2 regions of the Paenibacillus sp. IHBB 3054 genome follow, and region 2 is predicted to be linked to the other one. Evidence: riboswitches for the same ligand, from Rfam matches in the RefSeq annotation. Region 2 holds a riboswitch; the other holds the start of a gene.
What was found. A riboswitch is a leader RNA that binds a small molecule or an ion and turns the genes downstream of it on or off. The one in region 2 is predicted to bind cyclic di-AMP.
Positions count from the first base shown of each region.

Region 1 (7,423 bases), on a different contig from region 2:
TGGCGCCGGCAAATATTAGCTCATGAGCTTAGTGGATATTCACCTTAGATTGTTGGGAACATCTCTACTCAAGAATCCCGGTATCTACAATTTTCACCTCCACTTTAGGGTGGAATTGTACTTTACGATAATCCTCAGACCAATTTTTCTCCTTCCAGACATTGTGATGATAAGCAATAAGCTTTCTCCCCACACCAAAGATATCACAGTTAGCCTTTTGGACTTCTTCCACAACTGATTCAGCTTCCTTTGTGAGAATTTCCGAAAGCGCTTGATTTATTTTTTGAAGATCTTTCTCTTTTAGCGAATGCTCTCCGGGAAACTCTTCTACGATGGCTTGAAGTTTTAACTCCAAATTGACAACAACACTTTCGTCAGCAGAAACCGATACCTTGAATTTCCGTTTCACTTTTTTTAAACCTACATTAATGGTAATGTACTCCTGTATATTATCCGGATAGTCCAGAACAATTTTCTTTGTGAATCGCGCATTTTTCCCCTTTTGCCCCTTCAGTAGGACTAGTAATATTGACTGATCCGGGTTCAGCATCCCACTGTAATACTGATCATTAAAAAGGGCCAATCCTTTCGTTATAATCTCATTGCCTTCTATAGCTATATAGGGAAGTGCAAAGTCCTGCCCAGGATCCTTCAGGAATCGGAACACGGTATCTAACGTTTCTTTTGGAAATACACTCATTTCCTCAAGACTTTCAATCTTTTGTGTAATGAAATCGCCAATCTTTAATTCCCCAACCATTTTTTGTTCAAGAATGTCGGAGGCATTTCCTTCCGTAATAATTACCCTAACGTTGGATGTCGGGTTGGTTGGATCCCTGAAGTTTACATCCAAATTAGAGTAAAGGCCTTGCTCTGCCACTGACTTTCCGAGTAATTGAAAACCATTTTTAAGAAATCTTATGTTTCCCCTCACTCGATTACGCATCTCATTGCTGGCACTACGCAGGTTATGCCCATAACTTGTATGAATTTCGCTCGTAGTGGCTTTTTGCTCAATATCAGGTGGAATGATTAATTCCACAGTTTCCTTTATCATTCCATTTTCACTTATATCAAACCCCGCACTGTAGGCTAGATGTAAGTCCTTTAAATATTCCCGGTCCCAGCATCCGGTGAGGCTGAGGGGGAAAAGAATAATCAGCACCGACAGTGCAACCATTCCTACTTTCACGCGACATCTCATACAAGGCCACTTCCTTTTCTCTTTATAAATAGAGAAATGATTAACATTACCAGCGGGAGTCCACCAATAAAGAGATAGGCAGCATACGTAGAAGCTGAATCCAGTAGATGAATGCCGACAGAAGTTACTGGCGCAAGCGCGATTATAAATGAAGTGATTTTCACAATCGGAGTAAAATTCCGATGACTTTTCCGTCTCAATAAAACACTGAGCCCAATGGACGCTGCATAGCAATAGCTTACGATAGAACATACAAGGGTTATGGCCCATATCGGCAAAAACAAGATATCTGCACGGTCTATAATGAAAAAGCTTAGAGATTTCATTAAGTAAATGACCGGTTCGGGAATCATTTTGATTTGCTCGGAGTTAAAGAACATCAGACAGGTAGAGACCACGAAGAAATAGAACAGGGTCACAAACAAGTTAGAAAGACTGACCGTTATCAATTTTTGTTTATCAGTACCTTCAGACAGCGGGTAGATGATCAGCATTAATTCGAAACCATACATAGATATGGTTGTTTCCTTTGCTCCTTTTACGATATTCCAGAAGCCTTTTTCCAATAGCGGTAACATATTTTCCAGATGGGCTTGAGTTAATCCATAGATGATAAATAAAAATAGTGGAATAAAAAGCACGGAAGCCAGCGTATAAAATCTAGCCAATACTGTCAGTTTTTCTCTTGCGAGGTAGAGAGTCATGATAGAAAAAAGAGCTAGTACAGCCCATCTTGGCGTAGTTTGCAGCATCCATCTCCGGAGCACCTCAACGGCACTAAGCATAATATTGGAGCCAAGCAGTATAAAGTATCCGATGTACAGAATAATCAATAGACTGCCAATAATCGGGCCTGCAAGTTTTATGCAAATCCCGAATAGGTTAAGTCCGGGGAATTTCTTAAGCAGGACCCACAGGAGAATGATGACGAGTTGGGTAATAACCCCTGCAATTAAAACAGAAAGTCCACCTCCACCTTTGGCAGTTTCGTTAAGTTTGTTAGGAAGAGACAGAATTCCAACACCGATTTGGGCTTGAATAATAAAAAGGAAGAGTTGTCCCCTTGTAATCATTTTTTCTTTTTGAGCCACCGTATCAACTCCTGTAAGTACTGTGTAGGATAATGATCATTTATCCGTTTTTGGGTTGCTTGTACTCTTTCGGATGGACCAAATTGGAAAGCGAACGAAGGTATCTTTCAGGCCTTGAAATTTTAACGGACTTAATGGTCTAAGGTAGGGTTGCCCAAAAGATTCTAGCTTGCACAAATGTATGAAAATGAGTGTTAACCCAAATGATATCCCAATATATCCGAATAATGATGCAGCAATCATCAATGGAAACCGCATAAACCGGATAGCAGAACTCATTTCGTTGGAAGGGATAAGAAAAGATGCAATGGCAGTCAACGCTACTACAATGATCATCGAATAAGAAACCAATCCTGCCTTAACAATTGCATCCCCGATAACTAACCCCCCAACAATCCCAATAGTTTGACCTACACGGCTGGGCAGACGGAGTCCTGCTTCCCGCAACAGTTCGAATATAAGTTCAAGCAGCATCGCTTCAATCAGCGGAGGAAAAGGGACCCGGGTCAATAAACCTTGAATCGAAAAGAACAATTGCAAGGGAAGGACATTGGAGTGGAAAGAAACGGTGGCGATGTAGAGCGCTGGCAACTGAAATGCTGTTACAAAGCCGATCAGACGGATGAACCGGACAAAAGAAGCGATCATCCATCGATTGTTATAGTCATCCGGTGTCTGATAAAAGCTGAAGAAGCTCGCCGGCAAAATCAGAGCTGTAGGGTCCCCATCCAGCAGTATGGCGACATACCCGTCCAGCAAATAAGCTGAGGTATGGTCCGGACGCTCCGTATTGATTAGTTGTGGAAATATGGAGAAGGAGTTATCCTCCGTTAATTCCTGAATAAAACCAGTGGAGATTATCCAATCGAGCGAAATTTTCTTTATTCTTGATTCTACAATCTTTATCAATTCAGGGTTGGCGATATTCTCCATATATACTAAGCCTACCTGTTTGGGGGCGAATTTCCCAAGTGTGAAGTAGCGGACTATAAGGTTTGGGGAGGCAATTTGTTTCCGAATCAGGTATAAGTTAACCTTCATCTGTTCAATAAAACCGTTATGAGGTCCCCGAATAACCCCTTCATTCTCAGGCTCGCTAATGCTTCGTTCGTATTTGGCAGGAGTGAAGAGGACATAAAATTCAGACATTCCTTCTAAAAAATAAAGACAGCTTCCTTCAAGAAGTCCCTGAATACCTTGGTTTAGTTCTGTTTCCAAACTGAAACTAAGTGTTGTGAAAAGCTCAGGAAGGTCTTTGTCCTGATTACGGCTAAAAGGAACAATCACGTTTCGTTCAATCAATTCCGTGTCAGTGAGAGACTCCAGATAAAAGACCATCCCTTCCTTTCCCTGAAAGGATAAGCTTCTTTTTTTGAGGTCACTTGTATGGAACAGTGCGGCTTCGATGTAATCGGAATTTTGATCTACAGAAGGAAATGAGGTCTGAGTTTGGTTAGTCATTATAAGGCGCTCAACTTTCGATTAGTTTTGCTGTTAACGTTCCCGAATGATTTGCAGAATATTCCTGACAGGAACTTTAATGTGTGATGCAGATGAGTACGGCGGATGATGTTGAGCAGCATACGTTTCTGTTTTGTTTACTAGGACATGAAGCGGAGCAAAAATGAGCAAATCATCGACCGCTTAAGAGCAGCACCAAAGAATGCGCCTTCATTCGTGAAGTGGTGGCATTTTGAGCTTCTTTTACCATCCGCAACGTTTTACATTAAATGGTCACAGTCGTAAGATTCAAATCAACAACCGAATGTATTATAACTGTTCTCGAATGGCTGAATTCCGATTATGGGAACGGGGGAACCAATGGTGAATGCGGCTTTTGCTCAGATAGCTGCAGCTCACTTGGGGTGAATCCTTGCTGCGTGCTGAAAAGCCGATTTGGCAAGGTAGGGCAATCTCGCTGCCCGAATCCGTCAGCTAACCCCGTAAGCCTCGAAAGAGAGAGGATGAGCGCCATGATCGATTAACCGACCACGGAGAGCCCTGACGCTTCTGTGGTCTTTTTGCTGCGCATGCAGAAAGGAAAGATGATCTGTATGAGGGTTTAGAAATCTTATAACAACGAAAATCAGAGTCATTGGGCACTATCTAAAATGCTTTAAAGGGGGGATTGTTATCGTTACTGTATTTATCGTGTGCTTCTGGGTTGGATTGCTGCTTCTCCTCAGCGGCGGATTTCATGGGCATGGCCTTGCGGGTCATCTGCATGTGGGAGGTGGCGATGCTGGTGGTCCGGGCTTTGTGCCCATACTCCCTCTGATGGTGTTTGTCGCGGTCTGGGGAGGCAGTGGTTATGTGCTTACCCGGTTCAGCGGAATGAATATGCTTGCAGTAGTGCTGATCTGCACGCTGATTGCCTTACTCCTAGGCTGTCTGATGTATGCGGTGCTGGCCCGGGTGATGACTCGGTATGACAGTAGCATGAATAAAATGGATTATGAGCAGGCGGGACAACTCGGGTACATCAGCATTTCTGCAGTGGATGGAGCTGTTGGAGAAATGAAATATGTGCTGCATGGAACGATGCGTTCCATTGGAGTGCGGGCAGAAACCGGCCAGCAGCTCGCCAAGGGCGACAGGGTGATTATTTTGAAGGTGGATAAAGGAATGGCGGTAGTAACCCTTTTCGAGAGGGAAATCGAACAATTATAAATAACGGGGAGTGTCGAACCGAATGGTTATTCTTTATTTAATCTCGGCAATTGTTGTTGTTATCCTGCTGGCTTTGTTCAGTATAGTGAACGCTTATAAAAAGGTTCCGCCCAATCAGGCGATGATTGTGTACGGCCTCGGCGGAAAAAGAGTGGTTCAGGGCGGCGGGACCTTCGTCATCCCCGGTTTCCAGAACAATAAGACCATCTCCATGATGCTGATGAGCTTCGATGTCATCCCGGCGCAGGCGATGTTCTCCCGGCAGGGCATCAAGCTCAACCTGGAGGCGGTAGCCCAGATTAAGATTAAAAGCGATCCTACCGCTATTCTGACTGCCAGTGAGCAGTTTATCGACAGGCCGGAAGAAGACCGCGAGACGATTATCCTGCATTCGGTGGAAGGCCATTTGCGCGGCTTGATCGGACAATTAACGGTGGAATCCATTCTAAAGACACCTGACGAAATCAACAGCAAGATGCGGGAGACCTGCTCGGAAGACCTCGACAAGATGGGGCTTGAGGTGGTCAGCTTCACCATTAAGAAAATTACTGACGACAAAGGGTATATCGACAATATGGGGGTTCCGGAAATTGAGCGCATCCGCCGCGATGCCAGCATCGCCAAGGCGGAAGCGGAACGTGACATTCAGATCAAGCAAGCCGAGGCGGAGAAAGAATCCTCCATTGCCAAAGCCAATGCGCATCAGGCCACCATTGAAGCGGGAACCGCCGCCCGCGCCAAGGAATCTCTGTTCGAGAAGGATTTGAACATTAAGCAGGCGGATTTTAAGCTGGAGACAGAAGTGAAAAAAGCACAAGCGGATCTTGCGTACGAATTGCAGCAGAACAAAATCAAGCAGTCGCTGGTTACCGAACAGGTCAAGATCACGCAGATGGAAGCGGAGGCCAACCGGACCGTCCGGGAAATCGAAGTTGAGCTGAGACAGAAGGAGCTGGAGGCAACGGTGATCAAGCCTGCTGAGGCGGAGAACCAGGCTACGATCATGAGAGCGGAAGCAGCCAAGCAGCGGCAAATTCTTGAGGCGGAAGCAGAGGCGGCCACTATGACCAAACGGGGGCTGGCAACAGCGGAAGCAGAACTGGCGAAGGGGAAAGCCAATGCGGAAATTGTTCAACTGGCCGGAGCGGCGGAAGCGGGGGCACTGGAGAAGAAAGCCGAAGCGTACAAACAGTTCACGCAAGCCGCACTTATAGTGGAATTCTTGAAGGTTCTGCCAGAGCTGGCTGACAAAATCGCTTCCCCGCTGGCCAAGGTCGATAAGATTACAGTGATATCTCAGGATGGAGCTTCATCCGGCGTGAACAAAATTACCGGCGATATCGCCAAAATCATGGCCCAGATTCCTGAATTGACGCAGTCGCTTACCGGTATGAACGTGACAGAGGCTCTCAGCGGGCTGCTCGGCCGGGAGAAAGAGCAATAATTCTATAGCTTCGTAAACTTAGTATAGAAGTGATCTGACACAAGCTAGGATTTTGAATTCGTTGCATAAGCACCGCTCTATTATGGAAAACTTCTGTAGTGCGAATAAACAGCATGATTCCATTTTTGGAGACTTATTTTGATTTCCTAGGAGGTTAACATTATGACAAATCAGGATCCGCAGGAGCTGCTTAAGCGAAAACACGAGCTGGATGAGCAAAAAAGGCAGTTCACAAATTTCTCCCGAAGTGTTTGCGGCCATGGTGAATTAGAAGCAGGGCAGGAATTCAGTACTGACCGGGTGCCTGACGATCAAAACCGTATGAAATCTGTTGAGAACAAACGTGATTGATCTTAAGTAAGCTATAAAAATAAGCCGATCCTTTTCTGGATCGGCTTAAAAAATGATTATTACGTTATACTCCTAATGTGTTGTTTCTAAAGCCATCCGTTTATATTGTAAGAATCGTATCGTTTCCAAAGTTCTTTTCGTTGTTTAATGGGTGAACCAGAGTTGCCTTAAATAAATTTTCCACTAAACAGCTTTGTGAAAGATATCTTTCATGATACAGTGAAAAAATGGTGTAGCTTAACTTTAAAAACTTTCTTGAATTAAACTGAGGTGCTCAATGAATCGAATTTTACTGGTTGAAGATGATGATAATTTGGTGTTCGGTATTGAATATACTTTAACGAGTGAAGGATATACCGTTGTTATTGCCGGTAGCTTGGAAGAAGCCAGGAAGGCATTAAAGACAGACGACGTCGATTTAATTTTGTTGGATATAAATTTACCTGATGGTTCAGGGTATGACCTGTGTAAGGAAATCCGTGCATCATCCCAGGTTCCCATCATTTTCTTGACAGCTTTGGATGAGGAGACAAATGTTGTTGCTGGACTTGATTTGGGCGCAGATGATTATATGACCAAACCGCTCCGTACCAAAGAACTTCTATCTAGAATGAAAGCCGTATTAAGGCGCAATCATAAACCCACGGATGAACCGAACAGATG
Region 1 covers NZ_JBOFBG010000024.1:5,890-13,312, reverse strand. Annotated here, with positions in the region: gene ACQ76X_RS22730 (hypothetical protein) at 1-26, shown strand, start outside; gene ACQ76X_RS22725 (Ger(x)C family spore germination protein) at 65-1,192, opposite strand; gene ACQ76X_RS22720 (GerAB/ArcD/ProY family transporter) at 1,201-2,295, opposite strand; gene ACQ76X_RS22715 (spore germination protein) at 2,332-3,756, opposite strand; cyclic di-AMP (ydaO/yuaA leader) riboswitch at 4,074-4,261, shown strand; gene ACQ76X_RS22710 (hypothetical protein) at 4,465-4,965, shown strand; gene ACQ76X_RS22705 (flotillin family protein) at 4,988-6,409, shown strand; gene ACQ76X_RS22700 (hypothetical protein) at 6,572-6,760, shown strand; gene ACQ76X_RS22695 (response regulator transcription factor) at 7,038-7,423, shown strand, end outside.
Region 1: linked by a shared signal. The riboswitch ahead of ACQ76X_RS22710 (hypothetical protein) and the one ahead of ACQ76X_RS11045 (KamA family radical SAM protein) in region 2 are both predicted to bind cyclic di-AMP.

Region 2 (7,423 bases):
CCCGCCGACAACCACTATATCTGTTTTCATTTCGCAACCTCTTTTCCGTGCTTCACAGCGAACCAGCCATCAATCAGATAGGAGCTGAAAAAGCGGGTGACGCCGGAGAACCCGCTGCTTGACAGCAACGCTAGAAGTTCATGTTCCGGAATGGGGAAGGAAGTTTCACCGATGGAATGCTCGAACCATTCGCATTCCTGCCCGGAAATCCCGCCTGCCAGCATGTGGTTTTTCCAGGCATTTAGCGGCAAGGACCCGGGGATAGAACGGACGTCCCCGCTTAAGGTTGCCACAACCAGTATCGCTCCCTCCTGAAGCCGGCTATGGATTTCTTCCAGCATCCGCTGCTTCTGTCGGGTTTCCTTGACAAAGTGAAGCACCAGCATGCATGTGGCGGCGTCAAACAGCTTGTTCTTGTCCAGTTCATCAACCGTGCTTTGCTGGAGAGTGATTTCAGCGGCCAGCTCCGTGCGCTGCATCCGCTGCCGGGCAAGCTCAAGCATTGCCGTTGACAGATCAATGCCAGTGAGCCGCCAGTGCTCATGCTGAGCGCCGAGGGTTATCAATTCTTGTCCGCCTCCGGCCCCGACAATCAGCAGGTCTGCCGGAGTTTCACCGCCGAGTTGTGCACTCAGCAATTGCTCCATGATGTCATAGAGCAGTGGATACCCCGGTATTTTTGCAGCGATTGTTGTCTCGTAATGCTGAACATCGGGATGCTCCCAGTCTCTGGCATGATGTAAATGTTTCTCTTGCATGATATCTGCTCCTGTCTCTATAGCTTGAATGTGAGTTCTCCTGATATATAATAAGAATTATTACTGATTATCAGGATTAAACACGGAATAGGCTATCCCACATATGTGGGATTTGGAAAGGACATCAGGATGAGCGAGGTTCTAAAAGGCTTGAGGATGCTGGAAATCAACCGGCAGGAGATGAGAATGACATCGCCGCAATACAGGGAGGCGGTAATCTCCAAGCTGCGGCAGTACATTCCGTTTACCGCTGCCTGCTGCACTACCGTGGACCCGCATACGCTGCTGTCCACCGGGGCGATCACAGAGCAGGGTCTTGAGGATCTGCACCCGCAGCTGTTTGAATATGAATATCTGCATGAGGATTATATGAAATATGAGCAGTTGGCCGCTGAGGCAGTGCCGGTCGCCTGTTTAAGCGGTGTAACGGAAGGGCAGCCCGAGCGGAGTGAACGTTACCGAAACGTACTCCAGCCTGCGGGCCTGGGAGACGAGCTCCGGGCTGCGCTGGTTGAAGGCGGTGGCTGCTGGGGGTTCTTAACCTTGTTCCGGTCACAGCACGAACCTCCTTTTCAGGAGCGGGAGTGTGCGGTGATCGCATCTGTTGTTCCGTTGATTGCCGGCGCACTCCGCAGCTATGCCTCTGAGCCCCCTCTGGGACGGATGGATACCGCACCGGAGGACAGTGGAATCATGATTCTGACGGACCAGCTGCTTCCGGTCAGCGCGAATAGTGCGGCCCAATATTGGATGAACCGTCTGCAGCAGCTGGAACGGTTGGATCACGGAGTTCTTCCCCGGCCGGTCAACGCCGTATGCCTGCGGGCACTTGGCGAGAATACGGAACCAGGAGGGTTACCTTCGAAGGCGAAATTATGCCTGCGTGTCGAGGATGGGGCATACTTGACAGTTACGGCCAGCAGGCTTGAAGGAAGCGGCGGGAAGACGGAGCTGGCCGTTGCCTTTGTCTATGCCAAGTCCTCGGAGATCTTCCGGCTGCTGGCCGATGCCTGCCAGCTGACCGCCAGGGAGAAGCAGCTGGCCGAAATGCTCTCCCGCGGATTATCTACCAAGGAGCTGGCGGAGTCGCTGCATATTTCTGCGTACACCGTACAGGATCACCTGAAATCGATCTTCTCAAAGACTGGCGTATCCAGCCGGAGAGCGCTCATCAGCAAGCTGTTCTCACAGGGGATGGAATAAACCGGTAAGCACGCTAAACAGTCCCGATGCTGATACAAGGGGACTGTGCTGGCTTTTATAGGAGCTGCGGGATCTGGGAAGTGGAAGCAGGATGGGTCCAGTGCTTCTCGCTGCCGGGAAGATCATCGAACCATTCCGCATCCGGTGGACATTCCAGGATCATAAATTTGCCGTACTCCTGCGCTCTGGACTGATGGTATTTCAGATAGGCCTTGCCGTCTTCAATCGCCAGTATCTCGATTTTACCGGAGGAGTGGCTCATGGATAGACGGACTCTTTTACCCAGACCTGAGGTTCTGGCCTTGGCTTCCTCAACAATGTTGTAGACACGCTCCAGCGGCAGAACGAACTCGCGGTTGCCGGCAATGGGCCGGTTCACGAAGAAATAATAGGGAGTGACTCCGGCCCAGGACAGCCGGTCGAGCAGTTCTCCGAGTACCGCCGGATCATCGTTGATGCCTTTCAGCACCGGCGTTTGATTAACCACGATTGCCCCAGCATGATGGAGTGCTCTGAATGCTTGTTTGGCTTCGGGCGTTATTTCTCTGGGATGATTAATATGCGCCATGACGTAAATGCGTTTGTCCTCCGATGAATAGGTACGGATTAGTTCCAGCAGTTCTTCGTCCTGATAAATGCGCATGGGATTAAATACGGGGATTTTGGAGCCCAGCCGGATAATCTTCACATGGTCAATGGATCTCAGACTTTCGATGATGAAGCGCAGCTTGGAGGTAGAGAGAATCAGGCTGTCTCCGCCGGTAAGCAGCACATTATTGATCTCTGGATGATTCCTGATGTATTCCAAGCCCGGAGCCACATCGGTTTGTGCTTCCTTCACATCATTGCGGAACAGGCGCTTGCGGAAGCAGTAGCGGCAGTAAGCTCCACACACCTCGGAGACAATCAGAAGGGCCGTTGTTCTGTATTTGTGCTGACATCCCGGTACTACATAATTCATTCCCTCATCGGATGCATCCCAGCAGCCGTACTCCGCAAGTTCACCTTCACTTGGAATGACGAGCCTGCGGATCGGATCACCCGGGTCGTCCCAGTCGATGAGCGACAGATAATAGTCATTGACCCGAAAGGCAAATTTGTCGGTGATCTCCTTCAGCTTTTCTTTCTCCGTTTCAGACAGCATGGCAACCTTGTTGATATCCGTTATGTACCTTACCTTTTGCACTTGCATCTCTCCTTGGTCTCATAGTGTGAGAAGAAAGGGAGCCTTGAGGTCGATAGCCAAACTGCTGCCAGCAGGGTCATGAGAATACAAAAAAGAGACCCTTAGCAAGGGTCTCTGGTTATGAATATACCTAAAAAAGCAGACCCATCCACTACTGACGAGGTTAGCTGACGGACTCGGGTAAGATGGTACCCTACATTCTGTGAATGATTCGCCCCAAAAGACTGGTTCCCCCGCTTTCCTGCCCAAAGGCTGGAAATTAAGCGTAGATAAAGTATAACCCGGAAAGTTTTGAAAAGTCAAAGCTAAACTTGCCCGCGGCAAGGCATACGGGACCAAGCCAAAATCAGCAGAGTAGAAAATTTTTTTGTTGTGGGATTGCCGGTCTTCTTGAAACGCATCATACGCAGAGTCCCGGGTGCAAGGCATAGAAAGGCGAAATCCCTTGTACAGAAAGGTTTTTTTTGTTTTTTTGGTGCAAACAGGAGCGAACGGGAAAGCGTTTTTTTTAGGCTTGTCCCGGTTTCGTTTTTGTACAATTGTAACCGTCCTCATATGATGGAAGATAAGCTGCCTCGGTTGACGCGGCCAGAAAACCTTTGTTATGGTTTTTACAGACAGACGCCAGCCGGAAGCATTTTTGGAGGCAAATTGCACACTTTTGTGTGAGCTTAGCTTACCGGACTACTGCGAGGGAGATGGTTGATTTGATCAAAGGGATTATATTTGATTTTGACGGAACAATTATCGACACGGAAACGGCTTGGTTTACTGCTTTTAGAGAAGCCTATGGAGAGCATGGGGTAGACCTGTCGCTGGAACAGTATTCTGTCTGCATAGGCACCAGTGATAACAGCTTTGACCCCTACGAATATTTGATGACTGACCTTAAGCTGCCTATTGACCGGAGGGCATTCAGAACAGCGGTCCAGCAGAGGCATAGCAAGCTGATGGAGCTCGAACAGATGCGGCCGGGAATTCAGCAATATCTGGATGCTGCCAAGGACGCCGGACTGCGGATTGGCCTTGCTTCCAGCTCCTCTATGGACTGGGTGGAACGGCATTTGGAGCTGCTGGGCATACGCGATTATTTCGAGAGCATCCGCACCTCCGATCATGTGGAGAAGGTGAAGCCTGATCCGGAGTTGTATAACCAGGTCATGTCCTCTCTTGACATTAAACCACATGAGGCAGTCGCTATCGAGGATTCGCCAAACGGCGCAAGAGCTGCAGCTGCGGCCGGAATGTTCTGTGTGGTGATCCCGAATGCCATTACCCGCTTTCTTGAATTTGATATGCCGCATCATCAGACCGAAAGTCTGAGTCTTCTGGACTTCGATCACGTAATTTCCCGGAGCTGCTTCGAAATCTCTGGTGTGCAGGTATAAAACACTACAGTGTACTAATTTCTGCGTATAACAACTATAATTCGTGAAATTATAAAGAGTTGAAATTACTTAAGGGGGACACCGATTTGAGAGCCGTACATTTTGGAGCGGGCAATATTGGCCGGGGATTTATCGGTCCAGTGCTGTCAGACTCCGGTTATGAGGTTTGTTTTGTCGGAAGAAATAAGCTGAGAATCGCTCAGCTGCAGGAACGGGGGCGCTATCCCGTTACCCTTGCCAATGATGAGCGGGACCGCTTTATTGTGGAGAATGTAACCGCCCTTCATCTGAAGGATCAGGAACAGGTGGCCCAAGCTGTAGCAGAGGCTGAGATCGTGACGACAGCGGTCGGGCTAACAGCGCTGAAAGACATTGCCGGAGCCATCGCGCAGGGTATCGAGAACAGGCTAAACAGCAACGCCTATCCGAAGCCGCTTCATATTATTGCCTGTGAGAATGGCGTGGGGAGCAGCCAAAAGCTTAAAAATCTGGTCTACCGCCATTTAAAGCAGCCTTTAAAGGGGCGTGCAGACCGCTGTGTCGCCTTCCCCGATGTTATGGTGGATCGCATCGTTCCAGTACAGACGCATAAAGATCCGCTGGAAATCGTAGTGGAGCCGTTCAGTGAATGGGTCATTCCCCGCAGCGAATTAATCGCTGATTATACGGAAATCAAAGGCGTCCATTATGTAGACTCCCTCGATTCCTATCTTGAACGGAAGCTGTTTACGGTGAATACCGGGCATTGCAGCGCAGCGTATTTTGGTTACCTGGAGGGCTGCTCCAGCATTCAGGAGGCGATGTCCGACCCCGGAATTAGGGACCGTGTCCGCGGAGTACTGCAGGAGACCGGCGCGCTGCTGGTCCATTTATATGGTTTTGATCCTGCGGCGCACGACAGATATATCAATAAGATCATGGACCGGTTCATCAACCCGAACTTCAACGATAAAATATCGCGCGTAGCCCGTTCCCCGCTTCGCAAGCTTTCGCCAAATGACCGGTTGCTCCGGCCTGCCATGCTTGCCCATGAGCTTGGTCTAGAGACCTCGTATCTGGTGTCAGCCATTACTTCCGCACTTCTCTTCGACGACCCTAATGATCAGGAAGCCGTGCTTCTCCAGGAAGAAATTCGGACTGCCGGTTTAAGCGCAGTGCTTGCCTCCCGGTTAGGGGTTCCGGCCGAACATCCGCTTCACGGCGAAATCCTCAAGACATACCGGAGAGCCTGCTTGAGACATCCTCATCTGGCCAGCAGCGGCTTTGAATCCATGGTGCAAATTCTTCGCAGTTAAGCTGTCCGAAAATTCGCATATCAACGATAGTCCGAGTCATAATGCTTATGCCGGCCTGCCGTTTTAATAAGCAAAGATGGCTTTTGCAGCAATCCCGCATGTGAAAAAAAGGACGATATCCCGGGGCCATTCGACCGCTGGATATCGTCCTTTTGAAGACGGCGAAGCCGTTTCCACTTGTGGCAGCAGAGGATTCAGGAAGAGGGCTTGCTGAGTGTAGCAGAGCTAAGCCGATAAATCTGGTCTTCCAGAACCATACTTGCCTTGCCCAAAAATTGCGTAATGAGTTCAAGCTCTTCTGCCGTATACGAGGAAGCAAGGTTCAGCATTTCCGAGTGAAGCTTGAGGTAGGTGCTGCTTACCTCTTCTTTATTCTCATACAACGGGACAATAATCACTTTGCGGCGGTCATTGGGATCATTTTGCCTGCGGACATACCCGCTTTTTTCAAGCCGGTCAATTAATGCGGTAACGCTGCCGGTGGTCAGCCCGGTCAGTTTGGCCAGTTCCCCGGCCGTAATGGGACCTTTCTCGCGCAGGATGTCTATGGATAAAAAATCATTATTGTATAACCCGAGGGAAGCGGCTACGTTTTGCTGATAGATTACCGTTCGGGTTCCCAGTCCACGCATGAGTAGGGTGAGTTGTTCCTGCAGCTCCGTAGGTTGATCTTGTTCATGACTTGACATAAGACAACCCTCCTTCTGGAATGTTAATATCTCGATGGGCTAGATATTACAATCTTAAAATATTTGATGGCATGTAATAAATTAATTTTATTCTATCGAAACCGTTGATATTTTGCAAAACAAGTTCAAAATAGTGTGGACCACAGTGATTGGAACAACGGTCCGGTCGCGGACCATTCGCACCAAGTGCTCATGCCTATCCTGTTCACCAAACGAGGGTGTTCTTAGCAGCTATTTCATAACCGCTGAGAACACCCTTTTTGTTGACGAAATTAATCAACTAGGGCGTGTCTTCAAACCGCTTCCCCGCCAAAACCTGCTGCTGTATGCCCTATGGAATCATGGGTACAGTACCATTTTCTGATCACACGCGGAGAAAGGCGTTTCGCCACTAGGTAGTTTTTTCGGTGGAGGCTTACGGCTCGGTGTTTCAAAGACTTCACTCTTTTTCCGAAGGCGTGTGTGTGCGTCCGGAAAGTGTATTCCTGGCTCTGAGCACGAACGGACCGAGTTGCACTTATTTGGGGCTTTTAGCCTGTTACAGGAGGACAACGGACTCCAGCGCAGTTATTTCTCCCTGCTGGCCGTTTTTAGATAGAATGCAGAGCAGATAAGGTCGCCTGGGTCCGCAAAAGAGAATAAACAGGTGTTTTACTCTCCATAGCGCCTCCTGAGTCCGTCCGAGTAAACGAACCCGCTGTGGGCTTTTAGGGACCCTACTTTCAATACTAAATCCCTGCTTCCCCAAAGCTCTTCCAGTTTGAAGACAGGCTCTAGATAGATGAAGTAAAGCTTGACGGTTAACACAATAATGGAATAAAGTATTAGAAAAAACTAAGTATCAAAATAAATAAAGTTTCAAATATATCAAAAGGAGCAATTGAATATGGGACAGATGATCCGA
Region 2 covers NZ_JBOFBG010000007.1:147,212-154,634, forward strand. Annotated here, with positions in the region: gene ACQ76X_RS11030 (saccharopine dehydrogenase family protein) at 1-30, opposite strand, end outside; gene ACQ76X_RS11035 (class I SAM-dependent methyltransferase) at 27-758, opposite strand; gene ACQ76X_RS11040 (helix-turn-helix transcriptional regulator) at 888-1,961, shown strand; gene ACQ76X_RS11045 (KamA family radical SAM protein) at 2,017-3,153, opposite strand; cyclic di-AMP (ydaO/yuaA leader) riboswitch at 3,285-3,423, opposite strand; gene ACQ76X_RS11050 (HAD family hydrolase) at 3,855-4,535, shown strand; gene ACQ76X_RS11055 (mannitol-1-phosphate 5-dehydrogenase) at 4,622-5,830, shown strand; gene ACQ76X_RS11060 (MarR family winged helix-turn-helix transcriptional regulator) at 6,025-6,519, opposite strand; gene ACQ76X_RS11065 (PEP/pyruvate-binding domain-containing protein) at 7,406-7,423, shown strand, end outside.